Linked DNA regions of Marichromatium purpuratum 984. The protein of the gene in region 2 interacts with the protein of the main gene of each other region in a pairwise test. Links are inferred from orthologs where the notes say so. Each region holds a gene or a part of one and is shown on either strand. Other genes may lie near its edges. The genes, in order: MARPU_RS08275 and mrdA.

Evidence for each region.
Region 1: the proteins of mrdA (region 2) and MARPU_RS08275 interact in binary tests that used the Escherichia coli proteins (3 or more experiments, as listed by UniProt). The link is inferred for Marichromatium purpuratum 984 from one-to-one orthologs.

Annotation. Positions count from the first base shown.
Region 1 is NZ_CP007031.1:1,839,840-1,850,363, forward strand. The notes cover bases 4,185-7,225. They hold MARPU_RS08275 (penicillin-binding protein 1A), read right to left. Parts: upstream 6,922-7,225; coding sequence 4,447-6,921; downstream 4,185-4,446. Other genes in these bases: MARPU_RS08270 (DUF6279 family lipoprotein), read left to right, coding at 4,185-4,437; mtgA (monofunctional biosynthetic peptidoglycan transglycosylase), read right to left, coding at 7,030-7,225. In the rest of the region: MARPU_RS08255 (homoserine dehydrogenase), read right to left, coding at 1-304; alaC (alanine transaminase), read right to left, coding at 404-1,606; MARPU_RS08265 (putative bifunctional diguanylate cyclase/phosphodiesterase), read left to right, coding at 1,784-3,571; more of MARPU_RS08270, read left to right, coding at 3,568-4,184; more of mtgA, read right to left, coding at 7,226-7,791; MARPU_RS08285 (histidine phosphatase family protein), read left to right, coding at 8,010-8,684; MARPU_RS08290 (metal ABC transporter permease), read right to left, coding at 8,691-9,509; MARPU_RS08295 (ATP-binding cassette domain-containing protein), read right to left, coding at 9,506-10,084; MARPU_RS08300 (metal ABC transporter substrate-binding protein), read right to left, coding at 10,081-10,524. UniProt on the Escherichia coli protein: Cell wall formation. Synthesis of cross-linked peptidoglycan from the lipid intermediates.
Region 2 is NZ_CP007031.1:3,758,920-3,769,307, reverse strand. The notes cover bases 3,697-6,601. They hold mrdA (penicillin-binding protein 2), read right to left. Parts: upstream 6,140-6,601; coding sequence 4,253-6,139; downstream 3,697-4,252. Other genes in these bases: mreD (rod shape-determining protein MreD), read right to left, coding at 6,144-6,601; rodA (rod shape-determining protein RodA), read right to left, coding at 3,697-4,263. Outside these bases: MARPU_RS16385 (D-alanyl-D-alanine carboxypeptidase family protein), read right to left, coding at 1-867; MARPU_RS16380 (septal ring lytic transglycosylase RlpA family protein), read right to left, coding at 1,035-1,958; mltB (lytic murein transglycosylase B), read right to left, coding at 2,012-2,992; more of rodA, read right to left, coding at 3,127-3,696; more of mreD, read right to left, coding at 6,602-6,632; rod shape-determining protein MreC, read right to left, coding at 6,629-7,456; MARPU_RS16350 (rod shape-determining protein), read right to left, coding at 7,697-8,743; Asp-tRNA(Asn)/Glu-tRNA(Gln) amidotransferase subunit GatC, read left to right, coding at 9,463-9,750; Asp-tRNA(Asn)/Glu-tRNA(Gln) amidotransferase subunit GatA, read left to right, coding at 9,750-10,388. UniProt on the Escherichia coli protein: Catalyzes cross-linking of the peptidoglycan cell wall. Responsible for the determination of the rod shape of the cell. Is probably required for lateral peptidoglycan synthesis and maintenance of the correct diameter during lateral and centripetal growth.

The DNA.
Region 1 (10,524 bases), 1.9 Mb from region 2 along the record:
CCACGTGCTTGCCGTTCTCGATCGCGCGCAGCACCAGCTCGCGGGCCGGCGAATAGCCGCCGATCAGCTCGATGACCACCTCAACCTCGGGGTCCTCGACCACCGCGAAGGCATCGTCGCCGATGCGCCCGATCCGCTCCAGTCCATCGATGGCACCGGCGTCATAGGCACGCGCTGCGGCATGCGCGATCTGGATCTCGCGTCCGGCGCGGCGCGCAATCTCCGCGGCATTGTTGGCCAGCACGCTGACCGTGCCGCCACCGACGGTTCCCAAGCCCAAGAGTCCGATTTTCACCGGTTTCATCATGTTACCTCTTCGTCGCCCGCCCGCCAGGACGGGACGCTGTATCCTGGATGGAATCGGTCCGGACGCGCCCATGATGGACGCGTCACCGTGAACGGCTCAGGCGCCGGCCTGGGCGTCGCGGCGGAACATCTCCTTGATGCCACGAATGGCCTGACGGGTGCGATGCTCGTTCTCGATCAGGCCGAAGCGGACATGGGTGTCGCCGTACTCGCCGAAACCGATCCCGGGCGCGACCGCCACCTTGGCCTCGCGCAGGAGCTTTTTCGAGAACTCCAGCGACCCCATCTCGCGATAGGGTTCGGGGATCGGCGCCCACACGAACATCGTCGCCTTGGGCGGCTCGACCGCCCAGCCGGCAGCGTTGAGACCGCTGCAGAGCACGTCGCGCCGACTCTGATACATGTCGCTGATCTCGCGCACGCACTCCTGCGGCCCCTCGAGCGCGGCGATCGCCGCGACCTGGATCGGGGTGAAGGTCCCGTAGTCGAGATAGGACTTGATCCGCGCCAGCGCGGAGACCAGAGTCGGGTTGCCGCACATGAAGCCGACGCGCCAACCGGGCATGTTGTAGCTCTTGGACATCGAGAAGAACTCGACGGCGATGTCCTTGGCACCGGGCACCTGGAGGATCGAGGGGGCCTTGTAGCCGTCGAAGGCGATGTCGGCATAGGCGATGTCGTGCACCACCCAGATGCCGTGCTCGCGGGCGATCTCGATGACCTTCTCGAAGAACTCGAGATCGACACACTGCCCGGTGGGGTTGCCGGGGAAGTTGAGCACCAGCATCTTGGGCTTGGGCCAGGACTCCTGGATACCGCGCCGCAGCTCCTCGAAGAAGTCCACGTCCGGGGTCAGGCGCACATGGCGCACGTCGGCACCGGCGATGATGAAGCCGTAGGGATGGATCGGATAGGCCGGGTTGGGCACCAGTACCGTATCACCGGCGTCCATGGTCGCCAGCGCGAGGTGGGCGAGGCCCTCCTTGGAGCCGATGGTGACGATGGCCTCGGTCTCGGGATCGAGATGGACGTCGAAGCGATCGCGATACCAGTGACAGATGGCGCGACGCAGCCGCGGGATGCCGCGCGAGACCGAATAACGGTGGGTGTTGCCGCGCGCCGAGACCTCGATCAGCTTGTCGACGATGTGCTGCGGCGTCGGCTGATCGGGGTTGCCCATGCCGAAATCGATGATGTCCTCGCCCCGCGCTCGCGCCGCGGCCTTCAACTCGTTGACGATGTTGAAGACATAGGGCGGCAAGCGCTTGATGCGATGGAAATCTGACTCGGGGGCGACCACGGGGGGACCTCGTTGAAGATGAAGTTGGAAAAAGGTTCAGAGTGTACAGCCAGTGGGGAAAGAAGCAAGCCGAACGGTGCAGCCCCCCTCCGGACACTCGACACATCGACACCACCCGTCCCCTCGGCCGACGGGGACGATGCTGCGCTCGACAGCGCCAGCGCAATCTTCAAGGCCGTGGGGCTCGCCGCCGAGTACTTCGGCTGCGCGAACTGGGGAGAATACGTGCCGCGGATGCTCGAGCACCTGGCGCGGGCGACCCATGCCAGCCGCGCCTATGTCTTCGAGAACCATCTTGGTATCGACGGGATACTCTACACCAGTCAGCGTCACGAGTTCTCGGCTCCCGGCATCGAGAGCCAGATCGGTAACAACCAGCTGCAGAGTTTCCCGATCGAGACCGGCTTCGCCCGCTGGTGTCAGACCCTGCGTGGCGGGGGCGTGGTGCAGGGCTGCGTCGAGACCCTGCCCGAGGGCGAGCGCGAGATCCTCCTGGCCCAGGGGATCAGCTCGCTGGTCGTGGTGCCGGTCTTCGTCGCCAAGCACTGGTGGGGGTTCATCGGTTTCGACGACTGCACCCGCAGGCGTCACTGGAGTGAGGTCGAGATCCAGGCGCTGCGCGCGGCGGCCAATGTCCTCGGCGCCTCGGTCCAGAGCGAGCGGCTGAGCCGGCTCGAGCAGCGGATGTTCCAGATGGCCACCCATGACGAACTCACCGGCCTGCCCAACCGGCGCGCGCTCAACGGTTATCTGCGACTCGAGCAGGCGCGCAGCGATCGCTCGGGCAGCCCCTACTGTCTCGCCCTGTTCGACATCGACCGCTTCAAGCTGATCAACGACATCCATGGTCACTGCGCCGGCGACCACATCCTCAAGCAGGTCGCCCTCGCGCTCAGACGCAGCATCCGTCAGGGCGACTGGGTGGGCCGCTGGGGCGGCGAGGAATTCCTGGTGGTGTTGCCCGCCACCCGGATCGAGCAGGCCTACCAAGGCATCGAACGGATGCGCCAGGCCGTCGAGCGTGCCCGCCCGGAGTTTGCCGAACGCCGCTTCGAGGTGACGGTGAGTGCAGGAGTGGCCGAATGCACCGCTGGCCACGACAGTGTCGACGATGTCCTCGCCCGCGCCGACGCGGGTCTCTACGAGGCCAAGCTACGCGGGCGCAACCGCACCTGTGTCACCAACGCCGAGCAGGCCCACAATCTCTCCACCGCAGCCCTGGTGCAACGGGCCATTCGCGACGGCCAGCTCCACCCGGCCTATCAGAGCATCGTCGATCTCGCCAGTCGCACCCAGGTCGCCGAAGAAGCGCTCGCCCGCATCGTCGTCGGCACCGAGCAGGTGCTCTGCGCCCAGGAGTTCGTCGAGATCGCCGACCGGCTCAACCTGCTCCACCGTATCGACGACATCCTCGGACGCCGCGCCATCGCCCGCTGCGCCGTCGAGGGCGATCAGCGTCCCGCCATCAAGCGCTTCATCAACCTCTCCGGCGACCTGTTGCGCCGCCCCGAGCGGGTCGCCGCACTCGCCCAGCACGCCGCGGCACTGTGCCCGCGGCTCGGCCCCGGGCGACGCACCCGCGCGCTGGTCCTGCAGATCACCGAGCGCGAGCCGCTCGGCCATGCCCATCAGCTCAGGACCACCCTCGCGCCCTTTCTCGACCAGGGCTTCCGGCTCGCCATCGACGACTTCGGCGGCGGCTATTCCTCGCTCGGCTATCTCGCCGAGCTGCCGATCTCCTTCATCAAGATCGACCGTGAACTGATCGCGCAGGTCCGCACCAGACCCAAGTCGCGCGCCCTGGTGGCCAGCATCCAGTACACCGCCGACTCGCTCGGCATCACCACCATCGCCGAATGCGTCGAGGACGAACCCACCGCCCAGGTCCTCGGCGAACTCGGCGTGCACTGGGCACAGGGATATCTGTTCGCGGCGCCGACGCTCGAACTGGAGCAGGCCGGATGAGTCGTCACCTCGGGGTCGTGGTGCTGGTCGCACTCGGTCTGCTCGGCGGCGGCTGCAGCCGGGTCTCGCTGGTCTACGACAATGCCCCCTTCCTCACCGCCGTCTATGTCGATCACCGCATCGACCTCGCGCCGCAACAGCTGCGCCGCTGGACGGACAGACTCGAACAGGTCCAGACGCGTCACCGCCGCGAGGCGCTGCCCCGGCTCACCGCCCTGCTCGACGGATTGATCCTGACGAGCGAGCGCGGTTTCGCCCGTGAGGATCTCGCCTGCCTGATGGCCGCCGCTGAACCGATCTACCGCCAGCACGCCGAACTCTTCGTCGACGCCACCGCACCGCTGCTCGCCACCCTCACCCCGGCGCAGCGCCAGCGGCTCGAACGACTGTGGCGCGAGCGCGACGCCGAGCGCGCCGCACCCGCCGACCCCGAACGCGAACGGCGCAAGCGCGCCCGGCGCTATATCCGCAATCTCAGCGACTGGACCGGACCGCTCAGCGCGAGCCAGCAGCAGCTGGTGCGCGAGCTGACCGCGGCGATGCCGCGCAGCCAGCCCGCGCTCGACGCCTATCGCGCCGACCAGCGTACCCGGCTGATGACGCTGCTCGACGAGGGCGCCGGGGAGGCACGGATCGCCGCCTTCCTCCATGGCTGGCTGGTCGAGTTCGACGCCATGCCGGCGGCGCTGCGCCGCGACGGCGAGCGCCTGACCGAACAGCTCGTCACCCTCGCCGCCCGGTTCGGCGCCAGCCTCGATGCCACCCAGCGCACGCGGCTGCTTGAGCGTCTCGGCGAGCTGCGCGAGACCCTGCAACGACTGCAACGCGAACAGCGCGCGATCGTCCCCCTGCCCTGCGCCGGCTGAGCCGACGCCTCAGAACAGCTCGTCGAGCACCCGCGGCGAGCTGTCCTCGACCACGGGCGCGGGCGCCGCGCGGATCGGATCCGGGCCGAGCAGCATCAGGCGATACTCCTCGCGCACCAGCTCGGCGATGCTGCCCGGCCCCCGTGACTCGACCCCGCGCGCCGGATCGATCCGCACCCGCACCATCCCCGACGGCGGCTTCAGCGTCGCCACCGGACGCTCGGCGAGCGCCTGGCGCATGAATTCGACCCACATCCCCAGGGCCGCCACGCCGCCGTACTCGCCGCGACCGAGCTCGGAGAAGTCGTCGAAGCCCATCCAGGCGATGGTGACGAAGTCGGCCTGATAGCCGGCGAACCAGGAGTCGCGCAGGTCGTTGGTGGTGCCGGTCTTGCCGACCACGTCGGCACGCCCGAGGGCGCGGGCGCGCCGCCCGGTGCCGACCTCAATGACGTCGCGCAACATCGAGGTCATCTGATAGGCGATGCGCGGGTCGATCACCCGCTCGGCCGCGCCGCCGGTGGCGGCGAGCGCCCGGGTGCGGGTCTCGCCGCCACCACGCCGGTACCAGCAGTCGTCGCAGGCGCGCGGCGGCGCGGCGACGAAGACCTCCCGACCCTCGCCGTCCTCGATCCGAGTGATGAAGTGCGGGCGCACGTGGTAGCCGCCATTGGCGAATACCGCATAGCCCTCGGCCAGACTCACCGGAGAGAGCTCCACGGTGCCGAGCGCCAGCGACAATCCGACGGGGTTGTCGATCAGGGCGAAGCCGAAGCGTTCGAGATAGCGCTTGGCGTCCTCCAACCCGACGCTCTGCAGCAGATTGATGGTGGCGAGGTTGCGCGAGCGCGCCAGCGCCGGACGCAACCGGATCGGACCGAGCGCGCGACGATCGGCGTTCTGCGGGTTCCAGCGCGAGCCGCGCGGCAGCTCCACCGGACCGTCACGCACCAGGCTCGCCGGGGTCCAGCCCTCGGCGAGCGCGGCGGCATAGATGAAGGGCTTGAAGCTCGAACCGGGCTGACGACGCATGTCGAGCGCGCGGTTGAACTTGCTCGCGGCGAAGTCGTAGCCCCCGACCAGCGCCAGCACCGCGCCGTCGCGCGGATCGATCGAGACCAGCGCACCGGCGACCGCCGGCAGCTGATCGAGCCGCCAGTCGCCGTCCTCACCACGCGAGAGTCGCACCAGATCGCCGACGGCGAGCACGTCGCCGACACGTCGAGGACGGCGCCCGCGCCGGTTCTCGTCGATCAGGGGCCGCGCCCAGGCGACCGCCCCGAGATCGAGCCGCGCGCGCTCCCCCCGCCCGAGATAGAGCTCGGCCGCGCGCGCCGAGACCGCGGTGACCAGCGCCGCGCGCAACCCACCGAACGGCGGGTGAGCGGCGAGCAGCGCATCGAGCGCCGACTCGGAGCGCCCGGCAAGCTCGATGCGCACCTCGGCGCCGCGATAGCCGTGACGCCGGTCGTAGTCGTGCAGCGCCTCGCGCACCGCACCCTGCGCGGCGCGCTGCAACCGGGTGTCGATGGTGGTGAAGACCCGATAACCGTGCCCGAGCGCGGTCTCGCCGTAGTGCTCGATGATCTCCTGGCGCGCCATCTCGGCGACGTGTCCGGCCTCCAGGTCGGGCAGGCGGCGATGCAACCGCGCCCGGTCGGGCGTGCGGATCGCCTGCTCGTAGCGCGGCGTGTCGATATAGCCGAGTGCGTGCATCCGCCCGAGCACATGGTTGCGCCGCTCGAGCGCCCGCGCCGGGTCGGTCACCGGGTTGTTGCTCGAGGGCGCCTGGGGGATGCCGGCGAGCATCGCCACCTCGGGCAGGGTCAGCGCGTCGAGCGGCTTGTCGTAGTAGAGCGCCGCGGCCGCCGAGATGCCGTAGGCGCGATGGCCGAAGAAGATCTTGTTGAGATAGAGCTCGAGGATCTGCTGCTTGGTCAGGGTGCGCTCGACGCGCAGGGTCAGCAACACCTCGGCGAGCTTGCGCGCGAAGGTCTTCTCCGGCGAGAGGAAGAAGTTGCGGGTGAGCTGCATGCTGATGGTGCTACCGCCCTGCGACTTCTCGCCGGTCAGGGCATAGCTCAGCGAGGCGCGCGCCAGCCCCACCAGGTCGACGCCACGGTGCTGGAAGAAACGGCTGTCCTCGGTGGCGAGCACCGCCTGCACCACCAGCGCCGGGACATCGCGATAGCGCACCGGGCGGCGGCGCTGCACGCCGAACTCGCCGATCAGCGCGCCATCGGCACTGTAGACCCGCAACGGCTCCTGGAGCTGGACGTCGCGCAGCTGCTCGACGTCGGGCAGCTCGGGCAGGGTGAAGTGGACGAAGGCCGCAGCACCGAGCAGCCCCAGCAGCATGAGCTGCAACCCGGTGCCGAGCAGCGCGCTCGACAGGCGCAGCAGCCAGCGCCCCGGCGCGAGACGCCGCGGCGCGGACGAAGGTGGCTGTTCCGGGGCGGGCTGCTGATCGGCTGCGTGTTCCAAGGGCGACTCCAGGGCGCGCGCACCGGGCACGCCTCATCCCGATACCCCATCAGCGCGGCACCGGCGGCGACATCCTGCGCGATCGCGTCCCGCCCCGCAAGGCCGCGCTCAGCGCAGCCGCTCGAGATAGGCGATACCGCCGAGCTGGCGCATCTGGGCGAGGATCCAGCCCACACGCCGCTCCCGTCGCTCACTGGGGCGATCGAGCCGATAGCCGCGTGGATCGGGCAGCACCGCCGCGAGCCGGGCGGCGCGTGACCGCCCGAGGTTGGCCGCGGAACGGTCGAAGTAGCGACGGCTGGCGGCCTCGGCGCCATAGACCTCGGGACCGAACTGGGCGATGTTGAGATAGACCTCGAGGATGCGTCGCTTCGGCCACAGCGTCTCGATCAGCACCGTGAACCAGGCCTCGACGCCCTTGCGCAGATAGTCCCGGCCCGACCACAGGAACAGGTTCTTGGCCGTCTGCTGGGTGAGGGTGCTCGCGCCCCGGCTGGGGCCGCCCTCGCCGAGGTCGGCCAGCACCTGACGCAGCTCGACCAGGTCGAAGCCGTAGTGCTCGGGAAAGCGCTGGTCCTCGGCGGCGATCACCGCCAGCGCCAGCTCCGGGTCGATATCGTCGAGATCGACCCAGCGATACGCCAGTCGCGGCGCGCGGCCCTCGGTCCACAGTCCGGAGAGCCGCTGTCCGAGCATGAACGCCGAACTCGGCGGATCGAGCCAGCGCAGCGTGCCGACCATCACCACCGAGAGCGCCGCCAGCACCAGCGCCGTCAGCACCAGCAGCCGCAACGGCCCCGACTTGCCACGCCGCGTCTTCCCGTGAGTCCCCCCCTTGCTCGTACGCCTGCGCGTCTTCCGTACGCTCATGACCGGGCCAAGACCTCCATCATCGCGAAAACCGCCGTTCGTCACCGGCGCATCCCCCACGGAACCCGCCACCGCTCCGGCCATCCATTCTGACACAGCCCAAGGCTCCCGCGTGTCACGCCAGCAAGCCTCTCGCGCCCGCTCCGCCTGGACATCGACCACGAGCGCCCCGACCATGGGGACATAAGGGACAATCGGGAGCCAACGAGGAGAACAAGATGCCGACCCGAATCTATCTGGTGCGCCACGGCGCCACCGAACTCACCGCCGAGGACCGCTTTGCCGGCTCCACCGACGTGCCGCTCTCCGAGCAGGGACGCACCCAGGTCCGTGCGCTCGCCGCGCGACTGCGTTGCGACAGCCTCGATGCGGTCTTCGCCAGCCCGATGGGGCGCACCATGGAGACGGCGCGGATCATCGCCGAGTCACACGGTCTCGAACCCACCCCCGAGCCCGGGCTGCGCGAGATCGACTACGGTCACTGGGAGGGCCTGACCCGCGAGCAGGTCGCCGCCGACTTCGCCGAGGAGTACAGCGCCTGGCAGGAGGATCCGCTGACCAGCGCGCCCAAGGGTGGCGAGTCGGGGATCGACGTGCTCGCCCGCGCCCTGCCGGTGATGCGCCGCATCGTCCACGACCACCACGACCGCTCGGTGCTGGTGGTCGCCCACAAGGGCACCAACCGGCTACTGGTCAGCAGTCTGCTCGGCTTCGACGCGCGCGGCTATCGCGACCGGCTCGACCAGAGCCCGGCGGGGCTGACCATCCTCGACTTCGCCAGCGAGGTGCGCGCCCGGCTGCGGCTGTTCAACGACATCTCCCACTACGAGGGGCTGCCGGCGCGGGAACTCGAACAACGGCTCTCGCACTGGTGGAGCGATCCCTGCCACTGAGTCCGTTCAGCGCCAGCCCGTCAGCAATCGCCACCCCGCCTGGAGCGCGCTCGCGCCCCAGGCCAGCAACACCAGCACCGCCACCAGCACCGGGCCGAAGGGCTGATCGAGCGCCAGCGCCAGCACGAAGGCGCCGAGATAACCGGCGACGGCGAAAATCCCCGCTACCACCCAGGTCGCACGCCAGCCGTGCGCCACCCGGAAGGCCACCCAGGCCGGCACGAACACCAGCGCGAAGGCCCCCATCAATCCCAGCGTGGCGGTGCCCACCGCCATGCCGAGCGCGGCGACGAGATCCATCCCCAGGTGGGTGCGCCAGGCCGCGCGGCCATTGGCGCGGTCGAGCCGGGGCAGCAGACGCGCGCGCAACAGCGGCCAGGCCAGCCGGGGCAACGCCCACAGTAGCGCGAGCGCCAGCGCCAGTGCCGCGATCAGCTCGGGCCAGCGGGCGAAGTAGAGCTGACCGTCGATCAGCGCCTGCCCCAGCCCCTCGCCCACCGCGCTATTGGCCGCGATCAGCAGCAGCAACGCCCAGCCGATCAGGATCATGAAGCCATAGACACCGTTGCCACGGCGCCCCAGCGCTCCCTTGACCAGTCCACCGCCGAGCGCGCCGAGCCCGGCACCGGCGAGCCCCGGCGCGCCGAGCGCGAGCCCGCCGAGGGCGCCGGCGGCCGCCAGATGCGCCAGCCCCAGCGCCGCCAGCCACTCGTCGCGGAGCATTAACAACACCCCGATCGGCGCGAGCGCGAGGCTCGCCGCCAGCCCGGTGAGCAGCGGCACCCGGAACAGCGGGTCGACGAGCAGTGCGAGTCCCTCGTTCATGACCGCTCTCCGGCCTCGAGCGTCAGCACCCGGGTGCTCACCGCGTCGAGAAAGGCGCGCTCGTGACTGACCAGCAACACCGCTCGGTCCGCGCGCGCCGTCTCCAGCAGCACGCGCAGCGAACGCTCGGCGCCGGGATCGAGGTTGTTGGTCGGCTCGTCGAGCAGCACCAGATCGACCTCGGCGCCAAGCGCGCACCACACGCAGAGCAGCTGGTACTGACCGCCGCTGAGCCGATCGAGTCGCTGGCCGAGCAGCGCGACCAAGGGCGCCGGTGCACGGCGCGGGTCGAGCCCGGCGGCACGCAGCAGGTCGGCGCCGGTCATTGGCATGGGGTCAAGACGCACCGGGCGCTGCTCCTGATAGCTCAGGCGCAACCCGGGCGCGCGCCGGATCGTCCCGGCGAACACCCGCGCGGCGCGGGCGATGGCGTTGAGCAGGGTCGACTTGCCGCTGCCGTTGCCGCCCCACAGCCCCAGCACCTCGCCACGCCCCAGGGCGAACGAGAGCGGACCGACCACGGGCGCGCGATGGCCCGCGACCAGTCCGTCGAGCCGCAACAGCGACTCGCTCATCGCCGCGCCGCCCCGGCGAGCACCTCGACCCAGCGGTCGATGTGCGCCAGATAGGCCGCGCCGTCGGCCTCTCGCGCCGGCTCCAGCGCCAGCACCGCCACCGGCCAGTCGAGCGCGGCGGCGAGCCGTTCGGCCGGGCGTGCCGGCTGATACGGCGCGTGGATCACCACCCCGGCCTGGCCCCGCAGCCGCTCGGTAAGCGCGTTCAGCTGACGACCGCTCGGCGGCACCCCGGGCACCGGCTCGATGGTGCCGAGCAGCGGCACGCCAAAGCGATCGAGCAGATAGACGCCGTCGCGGTGGTGGAGCACCGCGCCCGGCGCGCCGTCGAGCCGCGCCGACCACGCCGGCAGGCGCCGCTCGACGGCGGCGGCAAAGCGCGCGGCGCCGGCGCGATAGTCGGGGCCACCGGCCGGGTCGAGGGCGGCCATGCGCTCGGC
Region 2 (10,388 bases):
CAGGTGCTCGACCGGCTGACCGGCCGGGTAGAGACGGTGACTCTCGTAGAAGCGGAAGCCGTAGTTGAGCAGCGCCAGGCTGGAGGTGGCGCGGGCATTGGGGCTGGGTGCGCCCATCAGCACCGAGACCAATCGTTGGTCGTCACGCTTGGCCGAGCCGACCAGACAGTAGCCGGCGGCGCGGGTGTAGCCGGTCTTGACGCCATCGGCCGAGGGGTCGCGACGCAGCAACGGGTTGCGGTTGGGCTGGGTGATGTCGTTGTAGGTGAAATCGCGGCTGCTGTACCAGGCGTAGTACTGCGGGAACTCGCGGATGATCGCTATGGTGACGCGGGCGATGTCGCGTGCGGTGGTGTAGAGATCGGGGTCGGGCAGGCCGTTGGGATTGGTGAAGTGACTGTTGGTCATCCCCAGTCGGCGGGCATGGGCGTTCATCAGGTTGGCGAAGGCCTCGACGCTGCCGGCGACGTGCTCGGCGAGGGCGACGCTGGCGTCGTTGCCCGACTGGATGATCATGCCCTTGAGCAGGTCCTCGACGCTGACCTGGGTGCCGACCTCGATGAACATCCGCGAGCCGCCGGTACGCCACGCCTTCTCGCTGACCAGCACCTGATCGTCGAGACGGATGTTGCCCTCGGCGAGTTCGCGAAAGACCACGTAGCCGGTCATGATCTTGGTCAGGCTGGCCGGTTCCAGACGCTCGTCGGCATTGATGTCGGCGAGCACCTGACCGGTGTTGAAGTCGATCAACAGATAGCCCTTGGCGTCGAGCTGCGGCGGTGCCGGGATTTGCGGCGCGGCGCTCGCCAGCACCGGGTGCAGGCACAGCAGGACGATCAGGACGAGGGACTGGATACGTGACTTCATGGGGTGTCCGGGTTCGGCGTGGGGGCGTGTCATCACGGGGTATTCTAACCTTGCTGTCGCTGTCTTGGGGATCGCTCGACCGTGATCCCGATTGCTGGGATCGGTGAGGACGGGGGTGGTCGGGCGCCGGCGGCGTGACGGCGCCGCCGGTTGGGCGGACCCGAGGGTCAGTTCTGTACCAGACGGGTCTCGGCGATGCCGAGCCCCGCCAGGCGTTCGGTCAGGGCGCTGGCCTCGGTGCGCGAGGCCAGCGGACCGATGCGCACCCGATAGAGCGCGCTGCCGGCGCTGCGGCTGTTCTCGACCAGGATCGGGTCGCCGAGTTCCGGGCGCAGCCGGGAGCGCAGCCGCTCGGCGTTGCGCGGGTCACCGAAGGCGCCGACCTGGACATAGAGGCCACCGCTGCCGCCCTCCGTGGTACGCGCCGCAGTCGTGACCGGCTTGGTCGTCGCCCTGGCGGGCTCGGACGCCGGGGGAGTGGTGTCGCGTGCACGCTGCGGCGCGTGCTCGCCACCCGCCACCAGCGGGCCGGGGTCGGCATCCGGTCGTCGTGGGTCGATGGCGCGGACCTCGACCATGGCGGTGCCCTTGCGCGCCATGCCGAGCTTGGTCGCTGCGGTATAGGACAGGTCGATGACGCGCGAGCCGTGGAAGGGGCCGCGATCGTTGATCCGCACCACCACGCTGCGGCCGTTCTCGAGATTGGTCACCCGGGCATAGGTCGGCAGGGGGAGCGTCTTGTGCGCTGCGGTCATGGCGTGCATGTCATAGGGCTCGCCCGAGCTGGTGCGACGACCGTGGAAGTCCTTGCCGTACCAGGAGGCCAGGCCCCGCTCGACGTGTCCGCGGCTGCTCGCCTTGGTGTAGTAGCGCTTGCCGAAGACCTCGTAGGACTTGGGGTTGCCGTATCGGGACCTGGGTTCGACCTTGGGGACGGCGTCGGGGATGCTGGCGATCTCCGGCGGGACGTCGTCGAAGGCGTCGAGCTGGTGTTGACCCGGCTGGCTGGCACAGCCGCCGAGCGCGGCTGCACCGATCGCCAGTGCGATCAGCAGCGGACGGTGCGATGGACGAGCGGACGGTATGGACATGCGGATCCTCCCCTGCGACCGCGCCTGTTGATCGATCGCGCTGCGGGGCGCGCTCATGGCGGCGTCTCCCCGATCGCCTCGCTCAACTGGTGCACGGCCATGGCGTAGAGGTTGCTGTGGTTGTAGCGGGTGATGGCGTAGAAGTTGGCGAAGCTGATCCAGCAGCGCTCGCCTGCCGCGCCGCCATCCAGACACATCAGGTTGGCCGGCGTCTCCGGTGCGAGCCCGGTTGCGGCCATCGGGTCGATGCCGGCAGCGCGCAGCGCGCCGAGGGTGGTCGCGGGTGCGCGCGGCGCCTTGCGCACCACTGCCGGCATGGTCGCTGGCGGCTGCTCCAGGGGGACCGCCACCGGGCCGCCGACGCGCCAGCCGTGACGCGCGAGATAGTTGGCGACGCTGCCGATGACGTCGGCGCTGCTGCGCCACAGGTCGCGCTGAGCGTCACCGTCGAAGTCGACGGCATAGGCTCGATAGCTCGAGGGGATGAACTGGGGCATGCCGAGCGCGCCGGCGTAGGAGCCGCGCACGGTGCTCAGATCGATCCCCTCCTCGGCGCCGAGCAGGATCAGTTGTTCGAGCTCGCGACGGAAGAAGGCGGCGCGTCTGGGGTAGGAGAAGCCGAGCGTGGTCAGCGCGTCGAGCGCGCGATGACGACCGAGCACCTCGCCGTAGCGGGTCTCGATGCCGATGATGGCGACGATCACCGGTGCGGGGACGCCGTAACGCGCCTCGGCCCGCGCGAGCTGCTCGGCATGGGCGGCGTGGAAGGCGCGTCCGCCGGCGATGCGCTCGGCGGTGAGGAAGAGCGCGCGATAGCGGTGCCAGGGCTTGCCCTCGTAGGGTTGCTCCATGGCATCGATGATCTCCTGGCGGTACTCGGCCCCGGCGATCAGCGCAGCGAGCTGCTCGGCATCGAGGTCATGGCGCGCGGCCATCTCGGTGACGAAAGAGGCGGCGGCGTTCCGATAGCCGTCGGGTGCGGCCTCGGCGGTGGCGAGCAGTAGTGCGCTCAGCAGGGTGATCAGGGTTCGCATCGGTGCTCGATCGGTCCTGAGTCTCGGTGCGGATCGACGGCAGCTCGATCCTGAAGGTGATGGTGTCGTGCACAAACGCCCGTCGCGCTGCACGCATTCCTTGACACTCGACCTCCAGTATATGCGCAAAGCGCTTAAATCCGAACCCTTTTCCGATGCGTCTCGATACTCATGATCATCCCGAAACCGATCATCAGGGTGACCATCGAGGTGCCGCCGTAGCTGATCAGCGGCAGCGGCACACCGACCACTGGCAGCAGTCCGGTCACCATCCCGGTGTTCACGAAGACATAGACGAAGAACACCATGATCAGACCGCCGGCGAGCAGCCGACCGTAATTGTCCTGGGCGCGGCTGGCGATCACCAGCCCGCGCAGGATGATGAACAGATAGAGCGCGAGCAGCGCGAGGATGCCGGCGAAGCCGAACTCCTCGCCGATCACCGCGAAGATGAAGTCGGTATTGCGCTCGGGCAGGAACTCCAGGTGCGACTGGGTGCCGTTGAGCCAGCCCTTGCCCGAGACCCCGCCGGAGCCGATGGCGATCTGCGACTGGATGATGTGATAGCCCGAGCCGAGCGGATCGGATTGCGGGTTGAGGAAGGTGAGCACGCGCTCGCGCTGGTAGTCGTGCATGCCGAACCACAGCAGTGGCGCGGCGGCGGCGGCGATGATCGCGAGCGCGCCGATCATCCGCCAGCTCAACCCGGCGATAAAGAGCACCATTACCCCGGCGCTGGCCACCAGCAGCGAGGTGCCGAGGTCGGGCTGCTTGGCGATCAGTACCACCGGGATCATGGTGATGATCGCCGCCAGCAGGATACGGGTGCGCGAGGGCGGCAGCGGTCGGGCGGCGAGGATCCAGGCGACCGCCATGGGTACCGCGAGCTTGAGCAGCTCTGAGGGCTGGAAGCGCACGAAGCCGAGATCGAGCCAGCGTTGCGCGCCCTTGCCGATCTCGCCGGCCACCAGCACTGCCACCAGCATGATGCAGCCGGCGACGAACAGCGAGGGCGACCAGTTGCGCAGTCGGAGCGGCGGGATCTGCGCCACCGCCAGCATCAGTGCGAAGGCGATGCCGAGCCGGATCAGCTGGCGCTCCACCGCCAGCGGGCTCTGGTCGCTGGCGCTGTAGAGCACCATCAGCCCGAAGCCGCACAGTCCGAGCAGCGCCACCAGCAGTGGCGCGTCGATGTGCAGTCGTCGCAGCGGACCGGGCAGCGGCTCGTCGACCCCACGGTCGAGTTGGGCGGCGCGGGTGTTAGTCGCCATCGGCGCGTTCCTCGTCTTGCTCCGGCGGCAGGGGTTCGCCGCCGAGATAGGCGTCGATCACCCGCCGCGCGATGGGCGCGGCGGTGGCGCTGCCGCTGCCGCCGTTCTCGACTACCACGGCGACGGCGATACGCGGATCCTCGATCGGGGCGAAGGCGACGAACAGCGCGTGGTCCTTGAGTCGCTCGGGCACGGTCTCGGCGTCGTAGCGCTCGTTCTGACCGATGGTGAAGACCTGTGCGGTGCCGGTCTTGCCGGCGATACGATAGTCGGGCGAGCGGATCTTGCGCGCGGTGCCCTGGCGGTCCTCGATCACCGCCACCATGGCGTCGATCACGGTGTCCCAGTGCGCCGGATCCTCGACCCGGATCTGATGATCGACGATCGGCAATGCCTCCTCCGGGGTGAGCGGTGCCGGCTCCGAGGCGCGACTGGCGCGTACCACCCTGGGGGTGATGAAGTGACCGTGGTTGGCGAGGCTTGCGGTGGCAGCGGCCAGTTGCAGCGGAGTGGCGAGATAGGCCCCCTGGCCGATGCCCATGATCACCGTCTCGCCGGGGAACCAGGGCTGATTGCGGACCCGCTGCTTCCACTCGCGCGAGGGCAGCAGTCCACCGAGTTCACCGGCGAGATCGATGCCGGTGACGGCGCCGAAGCCGAACTCGGCCAGGCGTGTGTGCAACCGGTCGATACCGAGCTTGTAGGCGAGATCGTAGAAATAGACGTCGCAGGACTCGGCCATCGCCGCGCGCAGATCGACATGACCGTGACCACCGCGGCGCCAGCAGCGGAAGCGGTGCGAGTGTCCGGGGAGGGTGAAATAGCCGGGGCAGTAAGTCTTGCTCTGCGCGGTCACCGTGCCCTCGATCAGCCCGGCGAGCCCGACGAACGGCTTGACCGTCGATCCCGGTGGGTACTGACCACGGATGGCGCGGTTGAACAGCGGCTTGTCCGGCGAGTAGAGCAGCGCGTGATAGTCCTTCTGACTGATGCCTTCGACGAACAGGTTGGGGTCGAAGCTCGGTTGGCTGACCAGCGCCAGCACGCCGCCGTTACGCGGGTCGATGGCGACGATAGAGCCCCGACGCTCACCGAGGATGTCGGTGGCGGCACGCTGCAGCTTGATGTCGAGATAGAGGCTGAGATCGCGTCCGGGGACCGGTGGCTGACTCTCGAGGGTGCGTAGCACCCGGCCACGGGCATTGACCTCGACTTGCTGGTGACCGACCTGACCGTGGAGCAGGTCCTCGTGGGCCTTCTCGATCCCGCCCTTGCCGATGAAGTGGGTGCCGGCATAGTTGCGCGCGTCGATGCGCTTGAGTTCGCCCTCGTTGATGCGCCCGACATAGCCGAGCACGTGCGCGGCATAGGGACCGAGTGGGTAGGCGCGCACCAGTTCGGCGCGCACGTCGACCCCGGGGAAGCGGTGGCCGTTGACCGAGAAGCGGGCGACCTCCGCCGGAGTCAGATTGAGTCGGATCGGTACCCCCTGGAAGCGCATCCGCTGGCGCTTGAGCCGGGCGAAGCGGGCGCGATCCTTGTCGTCGATCGGGATGATGCGCGAGAGCGCCGTGATGGTGGCGTCGAGATCGGACACCTTCTCGACGGTGATCTCGAGCGAGAACGAGGGATGGTTCTCGGCCAGCAGCACGCCGTTGGCGTCGTAGATCAGCCCGCGGGTCGGCGGGATCGGCTGGATCTTGACCCGGTTGTCCTGCGACAGCACCGAGAAATGATCGTGACGCTCGACCTGCAGGTGCAGCAGTCGCACCACCAGCAGCGCCAGGGCCAGCACCACCAGCAGTGCGGCGATCGCCGAGCGGGTGGCAATGATCCGCTGTTCGCGCTTGCGATCCTGGAAGCCGGACTCGAGCATCGTCTCAGAGGGCTCCGGCACGCCGCCCGAGATCGCCAAGCAGCGCGCTCATCCAGGGCCAGAAGATCAGTCCGAGGAAGGTCGGGGCCCAGTAGCTCAGCGCCGGCATCGGTTGTCCGGTGGCACCGAGCACCCATAGGGTGAGCAGCCGTTCGGCGAGCAACAGCACCCAGACGAACAGGGTCTGCTGCCACATCGGGAAGATGCGGATGCGCTGGTGCAGCTCGACGACCAGATAGGCGAGCAGCGACAGGGTGAGCGCATGCTGGCCGAGCAGGGTGCCCGAGATCACGTCGAGCGCCACCCCGCTGGCGAAGGCCGAGAAGACGCCGATCCGCTCGGGGGTGTGCAGACACCAGAACACCACCACCATCGCCACCCACTGCGGGCGCAGCGCCTCGGCCGGCAGCGGCATCGGCAGGATGCTGAGGGCGAAGGCGACGAACAGGCTGAGGCCGATCAGCCAGCCGCCGCGTGGCCTGGTCTCGCTCATGGTCTGGGGCGGGCCTCCGTGCCCTGGGTGTCGGAGAGTGCCTGCTGTTGCAGCGCCGGGTCCATGGTCCAGACCAGTAACACCTCACGGCTGCGATCGAGTGCGGCCGTGGGTTCGGCGAGCACGGTGATGAAGGGGTTGTCCGGGTCGTGGCGTACGGTCTTGATACGGGCGACCGGGTAGCCCGGCGGGAAGCGCTCGCCCATCCCCGAGGTCACCAGCAGATCGCCGACGCGCACGTCGGCGTTCTTGGGGATGTGCAGCAACTGCAGCTCCTGGCTCAGGCCGGTGCCGGCGGCCACCGAGCGCAGACCGTTGCGATTGATCTCCACCGGCAGTGCGTGCTCGGCGTCGGTGATCAGCAACACGGTAGAGGTGAAGGGGTTGGTCTGGATGACCTGGCCCATCACCGCGTTGGCGTCGAGCACCGGCTGGCCGACGAACAGCCCCGAGCGCGAGCCCTTGTTGATCATCACCTGTTGCCGGTAGGGCGCGATGTCGAGCGACATGATCTCGGCGATCAGCACCCGTTCGCCGACGCTGAACGAGGAGCCGAGCAGGTCGCGCAGCCGCATGTTCTCAGCCTCGAGTGCCTCGAATTGCTGCAGCCTAGCCTTGAGGGTCAGGTTCTCGCGATGCAGTGCGGCGTTGCGCGCGCGCAGCTCGGCGGCGTTGGTGAGACGCCCCTGGGTGTCACGCATCATGTGCGCCGGAAGGTCGACGACGTAGTGCAGCGGATAGGCCGCCAGCGAGAGCGCCGAGCGTACCGTGCCGAGATGATCGTAGTGGTGGTCGGCGATGATCAGCCCGAGGGACAGAATCACCGCCACGATCATCCTGAGCAGTGGGGATGGGCCGCGGACGAACAGGGGTTTGATGGTCGGCTCCTCGGCAATGACTGGATTGGGGGAGAGCGCGTCTGCCGCGTCGTGCGGGGTGGTTCAAACCCCGTGGACAGGCCTCCGCCCCTGCTGCATCAGGGACGGCGTGAGCGGGTCATTTTCCGATATTGTGCCGAGCGCGACCAGTCCGCTCGTGTCGGGGTGGCCCCGCGACGGCGGGGGCTACTCGACCGAGAACAGCCCGGTGGCGCGCTCGTCGATCAACTCCAGCGCCTTGCCGCCGCCCCGCGCCACGCAGGTCAGCGGATCGTCGGCCATCACCACCGGCAGTCCGGTCTCCTCCTCGATCAGCCGGTCGAAGCCGCGTAGCATCGAGCCGCCGCCGGTGAGCACGATGCCGCGCTCGGCGACATCGGCGCCGAGTTCCGGCGGGGTCTGCTCCAGGGCCATCTTGACCGCACCGACGATGCCCGAGATCGGCTCCTGCAGCGCCTCGAGGATCTCGTTGCTGTTGAGGGTGAAGCTGCGCGGCACGCCCTCGGCGAGATTGCGGCCCTTGACCTCCATCTCCAGCATCTCGTTGCCGGGGTAGGCCGAGCCGATGGTGTGCTTGATGCGCTCGGCGGTGGTCTCGCCGATCAGGGTGCCGTAGTTGCGCCGGACATAGTTGACGATGGCGTCGTCGAAGGTGTCGCCGCCGATGCGCACCGAGGCGGAGTAGACGATGCCGTTGAGCGAGATCACCGCCACTTCCGAGGTGCCGCCGCCGATGTCGATGACCATGCAGCCGTGGGGCTCGTGCACCGGCAGGCCGGCGCCGATCGCCGCCGACATCGGCTCCTCGATCAGGAAGACCTCGCGCGCGCCGGCGCCGGCGGCCGATTCGCGGATCGCGCGACGCTCCACCTGGGTCGAGCCGCAGGGCACGCAGATCAATACTCGCGGGCTGGGGCTGATCAGGCGCGACTCGTGCACCTTGTGGATGAAGTACTGCAGCATCTTCTCGGTGACGGTGAAGTCGGCGATCACGCCGTCCTTCATCGGCCGCACCGCGGTGATGCTCTGTGGGGTCCGTCCGAGCATCAGCTTCGCCTCCTCGCCCACTGCCGCGACCGATTTGCCGCCGGTAGCGCGATCATGGCGGATCGCGACCACCGAGGGCTCGTTGAGCACGATGCCACGTCCGCGGGCAAAGATGAGGGTGTTGGCGGTCCCCAGGTCGATCGACAGATCGTTGGAGAATATCCCGCGAATGCGTCTGAATACCATCAGATACTTACCTTGGAGGAAGAGAGGAGCGCCGGGTCCCGCAGGCGTCCGGTATCGATGTCCGCTGAGGGAATCCTTGAAAAACAGGACGGCTAATCTAGCAATGCAATCAGGGATGGGCAAGGCAGCGGCGCCAGCGACCAGGGGATTGAACCGCGAAGGGAATAAGCCGCCAGCCGCCAGCGATCAGCCGCCAGTGGGTGCGGACCCGCGCCGCCTGTGGCCTCACGCCGACATCACACACCATGCACTTCGCGTGCAGGGAATAAGCCGCCAGCCGCCAGCGATCAGCCGCCAGTGGTTGCGGATCCGCGCCGCCTGTGGTCTCACGCCGACATCACACACCATGCCCTTCGCGTGCAGGGAATAAGCCGCCAGCCGCCAGCGATCAGCCGCCAGTGGTTGCGGACCTGCGCCGCCTGTGGTCTCACGCCGACATCACACACCATGCACTTCGCGTGCAGGGAATAAGCTGCCAGCCGCCAGCGATCAGCCGCCAGTGGTTGCGGACCTGCGCCGCCTGTGGTCTCACGCCGACATCACACACCATGCACTTCACGTGCTTTGCGGCTTTGCGGCTTTGCGGTTCAATCCCCTGGTCGCTGGTCGCTGGTCGCTGGTCGCTGGTCGCTGGTCGCTGGTCGCTGGTCGCTGGTTCCACCGCCCACGGCCGCTATGCTATTTTGACTCCCCATTTTTGTAGGCCCAGCAGGACGGACATGTCACTGGATCGTTCCGACGTCGAAAAGATCGCGCACCTCGCGCGCCTGGCGATCAGCCCGGATCAGACCGAGCGCTACGCCGCCGAACTCTCCAATATTCTCGATCTCGTGGCCCAGATGGACTCGGTGAACACCGACGACGTCGAGCCCATGGCGCACCCGTTGCACATGGCCCAACGGCTGCGGCCCGATCAGGCCACCGAGCCGGATCGTCGCGCCGAGTACCAAGCCGGCGCGCCGCTGAGCGAGGGCGGGCTCTATCTGGTTCCGAAGGTCATCGAATAATGCAGAACAAGTCGATCGCAGAACTGGCCGCCGATCTGCGGCTGCGCAAGTACTCCAGCACCGAGCTGACCCGTCACTATCTCGACCGCATCGCGCGGCTCGACCCCCAGCTCAACAGCTTCATCACCGTCGATGCCGAGGCCGCGCTCGCCGCCGCCGCGCGCGCCGACGAGGCGCTCGCCCGTGACCAGGCCGGCCCGCTCACCGGTATCCCGATCGCGCACAAGGACATCTTCTGCACCAAGGGAGTGCGCACCAGCTGTGCCTCGCGCATGCTCGACGACTTCGTCGCCCCCTATGACGCGACCGTGGTCGAACGTCTGGGTGGCGCCGGCGCGGTGATGCTCGGCAAGACCAACATGGACGAGTTCGCCATGGGCTCGAGCAACGAGACCAGCTACTACGGCCCCGTCGCCAATCCCTGGGACACCTCGCGGGTGCCGGGCGGCTCCTCCGGCGGCTCGGCCGCGGCGGTGGCCGCGCGTCTGTGCGCGGCGGCCACCGGCACCGATACCGGTGGCTCGATCCGTCAGCCGGCGGCGCTGTGCGGCATCACCGGCATCAAGCCGACCTACGGGCGCTGTTCGCGCTGGGGGATGATCGCCTTCGCCTCCTCGCTCGACCAAGCCGGGGTGATG